Regions from separate parts of the Clostridium felsineum DSM 794 genome, predicted to be linked through region 1. Evidence: riboswitches for the same ligand, from Rfam matches in the RefSeq annotation. Region 1 holds a riboswitch; the other holds the start of a gene.
What was found. Region 1 has a riboswitch for thiamine pyrophosphate ahead of cytX (putative hydroxymethylpyrimidine transporter CytX). Riboswitches for the same ligand answer to the same signal wherever they lie in the genome.

Region 1 (4,664 bases):
ATTTATACACAGTTTGTCATTATACAGGATTCAAGTTTGAAAATCCATTGGAATTAAGCGACCTTTATAAGAAATTGAATACTATTATACCTGCTGAAAATCATGACAAGTCTTATCTTGAGTATCATCAATTACTCTTTAACATGTATGGCGCATATATTTTTATTGGCTTGTTTTTAGGTATTTTATTCTTAATGGCAGCAAGTAGTATTATTTTTTATAAACAGCTTATGGAAGCACGTGATGATATAGGAAGATATGAAATTTTAAGAAAAATCGGAATGTCAAAAAAAGAGGTATTAAAATCAGTAAGAAGGCAGATTGCTGTTGTGTTTTTTCTACCTTTTATGGTAGCTGTGATTCATATGATGGTCATGCTAAAAACATATCAGAATATGATGTATACTTTGACTACAGATTCTCCAATACTTGTATATGCACTTCTGGTTGTGGTAATATATTTTATAATTTATAGTATTTTTTATCTGTTTTCAGTAAAAGGATATATGAAAACAATATGGAGTAATAACGCTGTTTCGTAATGGAGGGAATAGTATGTATAAGATTATGGTAGTAGAGGATGATCCTAATATTAGTGAAATAATATGCGAAAATATTGAAAAACAGGGGTTTCAATGTCTTAGAATTGTGGAATTTAAAAAGATAATAGATGAATTTATTACTTTCAAACCAGAACTTATTTTAATGGATATTAATTTACCTGGAAATGATGGATTCTGTTGGTGTGAGAAAATAAGGGAAATTTCAAAAGCACCCATTATTTTTGTATCTGCAAGAGATTCGGAAACAGATATTGTTCTTGGTACTAATATGGGCGGAGATGATTATCTTATAAAACCGTTTTCTATTGAAGTTTTATTAGCAAAGGTAAAAGGAATGCTCAGAAGAACATATTCTTATAATGAAGTTGATAGCAATATTTTATCATTTGGAGAATTGATTTTTAATGCTGATAATGGAATGATTTCACGTAGAAATATAAGAGATGAACTTACACATAATGAAATGGGAATTCTTAAAATATTACTAAAAAATCAGGGAAAAATAGTAAGTAGAGAAAGAATAATGAGAACGCTTTGGAGTGATGAGAAATTTATTGATGACAATACACTAACCGTAAATATCACAAGACTTCGTAAGAAATTAAATGATATTGGATGCAAAAATATGATTAAGACCATTCGAAATGAAGGATATATCATATGAAAGTGTCAGATTATTTAAAAGAAAAAATTGAACTTTTTATTTTAGCTTTATTATTTGTGGTATTTCCAGGTATGATAATTGCACTTTCGGAAAACTGTGCATTTTTTAAAACGAATGGTTTTTATTCTATAGTAGTGGTATTTTTTATTTTTGTTATATATATAATTGTGGATTATATAAGATTAAATAGATATTGTAAAAAACTTTCGGAATTGATTGGAAATGAAGATTTGGATTTTATTGTTTCATTGCCAAAGCCAACATCGTATGAACGAAAATTATATACGAAGTTGATGATGCAGTTGAAGAGAAATGCTGAAAGGAAAATGGACATATTTGAAGAAAGGAAGATTGAAGATATTGAATTTATTGAGACTTGGGTTCATGAAGTAAAAACACCTATTGCAGCAACTAAATTAATAATTGAAAATAGCTTAGACAATCCAACAGAAAAGGTGCTGTATAATATTTCAGATGAAATTATTAAAATTGAAGATATGATTCAGAAAACAATTTGCTATAGTCAGCTAAATGATTTTTCAAAGGACTGTCAAATCAGCAATGTGAATTTACAAGGGATTGTAAATAAATGTCTAAAAACTGAATATTCGAATATTAATAATAAATACATTAATTTAGACATTAAAAATTTGAATTTTGAAGTAAATAGTGATGAAAAATGGCTATGTTTTATTGTAAAACAAGTTTTAGATAATGCTGTAAAATACTCTTATGAAAATGGAGTTATACATATTTATGGAGAGAATAATTTTCGTAATCAGAAATTGTTTGTTGAGGACACAGGAATTGGAATTGAAGAGGAAGACATGAGGCGAGTTTTTCAAAAGGGATACACTGGATTGAATGGGCGAAAGAAATCTGTATCAACAGGAGTAGGATTATATTTGAGTTATAAACTGGCAAAGAAGTTAGGACATGATATTCGTATAACATCTGCTTCAAAGCACGGCACAAAGGTGAAAATAATAATTCAAGAATAAATAATAATTTAAATTTAAACTTTAGATAATATTTGTTAAGAGTATTAATTTGCCGGAAGATTCTTTACTACAATTTTAATGACTATTTTTGTAGAATGATTTAATAAGAAGTGGTATAATTTATTTTGATTAAAAATTAAATAAAGTAGGGGAGCTTGTGTTCAGGCTGAGAGGAAGTATAAAGCTTCGACCCTTATACCTGATTTGGATAATGCCAACGTAGGAAATTGTATGTTTGATTTATTGCGGAGAGTGCCAGAAAAGGTTATTCTCCGCTTTTATTTTTTACTTAAAAAGGATGATAGGCTTATGGAAGACAAAAAAACATCAGTATTTTCAAATGGACTTATTTGGTTTGGAGCAGCAATATCGATAGCAGAAATTTTGACAGGAACATTAATTGCACCTATAGGATTAAAAAAGGGAATAATGGCTATAATTATCGGCCATTTAGTTGGATGTATATTATTGTACTTTGCAGGTCTAATTGGTGGAATAACAGGAAAAAGTTCAATGGAGACAGTAAAAAATTCATTTGGACAAAGAGGATCATTATTTTTTTCTATAATTAATATTCTACAACTAATTGGATGGACAGCAGTAATGATATTAAGTGGTGCTAATGCTGCAAATTCTACACTTAATGTAGGTGGAAAATTAATGTGGATTATAGTAATAGGATTTTTAATTATTATATGGATATTAGTTGGAGTTAAAAATTTAAGCAAATTAAATACAATTGCTATGGCAGCTTTGTTTATTACAACAATAGCTTTAAGTACTGTTATATTCAAAGATGTTAGAAAACCTGTATATGTAGGAAATATTAGCTTTTCAGGTGCTATGGAGTTAGCAATAGCTATGCCACTTTCATGGTTACCGCTTATATCAGACTATACAAGAATTGCAGAAAAACCTAAAAAAGCAACAGCGGTTAGTGTAATAGTTTATTTTTTCACTAGCTCTTGGATGTATATTATAGGACTTGGTGCTACAGTTTTCACTGGGAAAAGTGATATTTCCAAAATCATACTAAGTGTTGGTGGTGGAAGTATTGCTCTTATAATAATTATATTCTCCACGGTTACTACTACATTTTTGGATGCATATTCAGCAGGAGTAAGTGCGGAAAGTGTTATAAAAGGTGTAAAAGGTAAACATATAGCAATAGGAAGTTGTATTTTAGGTATGATACTTTCATATTTTACACCCATTGAACAATATGAGAATTTTTTATATTTTATTAGTTCGGTGTTTGCCCCAATGATTTCTATTCTTATAGTAGATTTCTTTATTATAAAAAAAGAATATCATAATGATAAATATAATATGTCAAATTTAATTATTTGGGTTATTGGTTTTGTTATTTATCGTTTCTTTATTAGTGTTGATACACCAATCGGTAGTACTATACCAGCAATGACAATAACGGCGATATTATGTTGCTTTAAAAATATAATGTTTGGAGGAAATAGAGATGTTTAAAGAAAGATTACAAAAAGTAAGGAATCTTAATCCATTAATACACAACATAACAAATTACGTTACAGCAAATGATTGTGCTAACATTCTTCTTGCCTGTGGAGCCTCGCCTATTATGGCAGATGATATAGAAGAAGTGGAGGAGATTACATCTATATGCAGTGGGCTTAATATTAACATAGGAACACTTAATCAGAGAACTATACCAGCAATGATTAAGGCAGGGAAAAAAGCAAATAAACTCGGGCATCCGGTTATACTTGATCCTGTGGGGGTAGGAGCTTGTAAACTTAGATGTGATACAACTCTAAAATTAATTGAAGAAGTTAAGTTTACCGCTATTCGTGGAAATATTTCAGAAATAAAAGTATTAGCTTTAGGTAAAGGTTCAACTAAAGGAGTTGATGCAGATATTGAAGATAAAATAAGTGATAGTAACCTTCATACGGCCATTAAATTTGCTAAAGAATTCTCTGAAAAAGTAGGAGCAGTAATTGCAATTACAGGACCAATAGATATTGTAGCAGATAAAAATAAAGCTTATGTAATTAGAAATGGTAATGTTAGTATGAGTAAAATTACAGGTACAGGATGTATGCTTACAGCAATGACATCGGCTTATATTAGTGCAAATAAAGATAATTTTTTAGAAGCAGTAGCAGCATCAATATCTGCCATGGGGCTTTGTGGAGAACTAGCACATAGTAGGCTTAAGGAAAGAGATGGAAACGTAACTTATAGAAATTATATAATAGACGAAGTATTTAATTTAACAGGAGATAAGCTAGAAAAGGGTGCAAAATATAAGGAATATTAAATTTGCAGAGGAGATGGAGTAAAATGATAAAAAAAGTTTTAACTATTGCAGGATCAGATTGTAGTGGAGGCGCAGGAATTCAAGCAGATATTAAAACTATAACTGCACATAAAATGTATGCAATGAGTGCCATTACA
Region 2 (4,664 bases), 170 kb from region 1:
GATTAAAACTTCCACGTAAAGTCTGCCATACTGTATTTGCTTGATCTTGCGTTATTATTCCATTTTGAACTAAGCTATTTAGTGGATTGAAATTTTGTCTATTGTTGTTTTTATTATTATTTTGGACATTATCACCAGAGTTATTAGGCTTATTTGCACCACTATCGTTAGATTTATTGCCAGCTCTTCTATGTCCCTTTCCAATATGGTTAGTTAAAGTAGTTAAGATTTTATCAGATTGAGCTTGAGTTATAGTGCTTTTAGTAACAAGTTCTTTAAGCTTTGATTGATATTGTGCTTTAATTTGAGTGGTATCTACTTTTTTTGTAGTTGTGTTATTTGAGTTTTGGGTAGCATTATTACTTCCACATCCAACCAACAAGGATAAGGATAAAGTTGAGGTTATGAAAAGCGCAACTATTTTTTTTATGTTCATTTAAAAATCCTCCTAAAGTGAATATAGGAATTATTATATATTTTATTTCTTAACTCTCCATAACAATTTTATAAAGAAAAGCTGTAGTAGGTATAAAAAATTGATAAAACATCTAGAGTATATTATTAAATTTTTGGATTGTTTTCAACATAGTTAAGAGCCCATGTGCAAAGACCCTTTAAAACAGGAAGAAGACTTTGTCCAGAATTAGTAAGAGAATATTCAACCTTAGGTGGTACAGATGGATAAACAGATCTATGTATTAGTCCGGTTTCTTCTAAAGCTCTAAGTTGTTGAGTAAGCATTTTATGGGTGATTTTAGGTAATTTCTTTTTTAACTGACCAAATCTTAAAGTTTCTTTTCCCAAGTACCAAAGAATAAGAGTCTTCCATTTTCCACCTATGATTTCCATGGTAAGTTCCATAGAACAATTATATTCTATATTATTATATTTAATCATTATTATCCTCCTGAAATTTAAATTATGTAGTATACAAATGGGTACTATAGCACTTTAATGTGCGTACTTGTTAAATTAGCAATTAATGCCTACTATTATAACGTAAGCAATTTGTTTATACAAGCAAGTATATGAGTATACAAGAGAGGATGAAGTATAATGGAACTTATTAAGTTACAAAAGTCAAAATGTAAAAAGTGTGGAATTTGTATAGAGGTATGTCCATCAATAGTTTTAGGTATGGGAGAAGAAGGACCGGAAGAATTAGAAGGAACAAACTGTATAGGATGTGGACAATGTGTGGCAGTATGTCCTAATAAAGCTATTGATAATGTTAGAACACCTCTTTTAAGGCAGCAAGAATTAAAACAATTTCCTGTAATAGACGAAAACAAAGCCGAAATGTTTTTAAGATCACGTAGATCAATTAGATGCTATAAAAATATTCCTGTAGAGAAAGAAAAGTTAATGAAGTTAATTAATATTGCTCATTTTGCTCCCACAGCAAGTAATAGTCAGAATATATCATACGTTATAGTTACAGATAAAAAAATACTTAAAAAAGCTACTGAAGTTGTTATAAACTGGATGGAAGATAAAATAGATACACCTACTATGCACTGGAGCTTTCCTAAACATATTAAGGATTATAGGGAACAAGGAATAGATAAAATACTAAGAAATGCTCCTACATTAGTTTTAGCAACTGCGCCTAAAGGATTCAAAAATGGGCGAGAAAATACTATTTTTTCTTTTTCTTATATGGAGTTATTTGCAACTACTTTAGGCTTAGGAAGTTGCTTTGCGGGTCTTTTTGAAATGTGTGTATTTGATAAATATGAGCCTCTTATGGAGTTATTTAATATTTCAGAAGATAGTGTAATAACAGGAGCTGTAATGGTAGGCTATCCCAAATATAAATATAAGAGGGTAGTGGATAGAAATCCATTAGAAGTAAGCTATGTTTAAAATAAGGTGCTGAAAATTAAAAGCACCTTATTCTAAATATTTAAATTGGCAATTTTATATAAACGTTTAAAGGGAATTATAGCTATAATCACAAGACAAATTACACAGTCGATAGATAAAAATGAAGCATTATATATTATAGAATAAATAAGTGGAGATTGGCCTTTTGGTGCACTACTAGCGAAGAAAACAACACCAGAAACAACATGAAATAAAAGCCTTATAAATACAGCAGCAATTGTTCCAATTAGTCTTTTGTTTTTAAAATAACCAGCAAACCCAAGTGCCATATAAGGGAGAGGGTAATCAAAGAGTACTTGAACTGGGTGGAGTATATATGGGTCGATCATAAGATCAATTATTCCAAATAAAAATCCAGTTAAAAATCCAACTTCAGGACCATAAAAAAAAGCGATTAGTAGTATTGGCACCATACTTCCTAAGGTAATGTTTCCTCCTTGTGGAAGTTTATATATTTTAAAGAAGCTTAGAACTGTCGCAAGGGCAAGTACAACACCTATTTGAGTTATTAATTTTGTAGAGAATTTGATTTTTCTAATTCTCAATAGAACAATTATTATAATTAAAACTCCTATAAGTGCAGCAATAGCGGATGGACTTTGTGATATTGTTTTAATACTTTTTGAAAATGAAAAATTGTCCATAATAAGACCTCCAAGATTAATATGTGCTTAAAGTTACCCAAAAAATAAAAAACTGTAATTAATAGTAGAAAAGTTCAACTATAAATTACAGTAAATAATTCTGAATTTACATTGCTTCCCTACGCTGGTATTATCCAGATCAGGTTAAGGGTTAACATGGTATAATTGTTTCTCAGCCCAAGGGCACCCCTAGCACACGTTTTTATTTATAAAATTTATTGGATATTAATGAATCCTGTAGTTATTATAGTACATACATGGAAAAAAGTAAATCTTGATAAAATTAAATTTTCAAGATTTACTTTTAGTTTTATAGTACTTGTACTTTAGATAAATTATTTTTTATATTTATTATTCTATCATTTAAGACTGGATGGACTAAATTAGGATTTATATCACATAGTGGAGTTAAAACAAAAAGTCGCTCTGTCATTCTAGGATGAGGTAAGGTTATGTGAGGATCATCTGTAATTAGATTATCATAAAGTAAAACATCTAAATCAATGGTTCGTGGTCCCCAGTGTACTGTTCTTTTTCGTTTTAAGGTTTCTTCAATTCTTAGAAAAAAGTCCACTAGTTCGTTTGGTGACATTAAGGTTTTTATTTCAGCAGCACAGTTTAAAAAATTATCTTGATTTAAATAACCAACAGGTCTTGTTATATAGAAATTAGAAACTTCAGTTAAAACGCATTGGAAATTTTTTTCTATAAGTGCAAGGGCTTCTTTTAAATTTTCTTCTTTATTTCCAATATTAGAACCAAGACCTATATAAGCTGTATGCCAACTTCTTTCGATTTCTACAGAAATACATTTCACATGTTTTTTTACAGGAGCCCAAGGTTTTTTTAGGATTACCTTAACGGCTTTAACTAAATTGTAGTTTAGCAAAATAAACTCTGCTATTTTTTCAGCAGCAGTTTCTATTAAATCGAAACTTTGTTTTGTAAATTCTTCTTCTATATTATCTAATAGTTCAGCGTAATTTACGGTATCATTTAAAGCTTTTGATATCCCTGATTTTCTTAAATCTAAATCTAAGTATAGGGATAATAAAAATTTTTGTCCAAGTGTTTTTTCTTCTTCCAACACACCATGATACGCAAATACTTCAAAATCTTCTATAGTTATTTTGTCCAAAGTTTGCTCATCTCCTTAATATGGCATCTGCTACAGTACAGGCTCTTTTATTTTCAAGAACATCATGAACTCTAATAAAATCACAGCCTTTAGTAACTCCGATAACTGAAGTTGCAGCTGTACCTTCAACTCTTTCGTTTGGTGGCAAATTTAAAATATTACCTATCATAGATTTTCTAGAAGTACCTAGAAGCATAGGAAAATTTAAAATTTTAAGTTTTTCTAAATTATTCATTAAAGATAAATTCTGCTCAAAGCTTTTAGCAAAACCTATTCCAGGATCTATCATTATATTTTCTTTTTTTACACCTGCGTCTAGTGCTATATTAATGCTTTCTTTTAAATCGTTAATGACATCTTCAAGAAAATCAATATAATTTAAGTCTTGTCTATTATGCATTAGACAGCATGGAACATCATATTTTGCAGCAACCTTAGCTATATATGAATCCTTTTTAAAACCCCATACATCATTAACAAGATGAGCACCAGCTTTTAAGGCAGCCTCAGCTACTTCACCTTTATAAGTATCTATTGAAAGGGGAATATCAAACTCATGAACTAAAGCTTCTATTATTGGAATAACTCTGTCTAATTCTTCGTTTTTATCAACAGGTGAATGATTTGGTCTTGTTGATTCACCACCAATATCGATTATGTCTGCACCATCTTCTATAAGTTTAGCAGCATGTTTTAGGGCATTATCTAAATTGTTGAATTTTCCTCCATCAGAGAAGGAGTCAGGTGTTACATTTAAAATTCCCATTATATAGGTCCTTTTACCTATTAAAAAATCTTTGTTACCTATTCTCATTTTGATTACTCCTTAATATTTTATGCTTGAATTTTTTTTATGGTAACTCCAATTACATTCTGCGTAAGCAGAACAATTAAAGCAATTTCTTGAAAGTTTATCACTTCTATAAAGTATAGAGCTTAAATGCGAAATTGAATTTACTTTTCCATGATTTTTAATAGCTTCAATTATAAGTTCA

Region 2: another riboswitch for thiamine pyrophosphate. It lies ahead of thiT (energy-coupled thiamine transporter ThiT); the one in region 1 lies ahead of cytX (putative hydroxymethylpyrimidine transporter CytX).

Annotation. Positions count from the first base shown of each region.
Region 1 is NZ_CP096980.1:860,994-865,657, forward strand. It holds gene CLFE_RS04115 (FtsX-like permease family protein) at 1-542, shown strand, start outside; gene CLFE_RS04120 (response regulator transcription factor) at 556-1,227, shown strand; gene CLFE_RS04125 (sensor histidine kinase) at 1,224-2,228, shown strand; TPP riboswitch at 2,366-2,471, shown strand; gene cytX (putative hydroxymethylpyrimidine transporter CytX) at 2,538-3,713, shown strand; gene thiM (hydroxyethylthiazole kinase) at 3,706-4,527, shown strand; gene thiD (bifunctional hydroxymethylpyrimidine kinase/phosphomethylpyrimidine kinase) at 4,554-4,664, shown strand, end outside.
Region 2 is NZ_CP096980.1:1,027,552-1,032,215, forward strand. It holds gene CLFE_RS04925 (hypothetical protein) at 1-436, opposite strand, end outside; gene CLFE_RS04930 (winged helix-turn-helix transcriptional regulator) at 562-897, opposite strand; gene CLFE_RS04935 (nitroreductase family protein) at 1,057-1,866, shown strand; gene thiT (energy-coupled thiamine transporter ThiT) at 1,899-2,531, opposite strand; TPP riboswitch at 2,631-2,732, opposite strand; gene folK (2-amino-4-hydroxy-6-hydroxymethyldihydropteridine diphosphokinase) at 2,842-3,669, opposite strand; gene folP (dihydropteroate synthase) at 3,677-4,483, opposite strand; gene CLFE_RS04955 (HD domain-containing protein) at 4,496-4,664, opposite strand, start outside.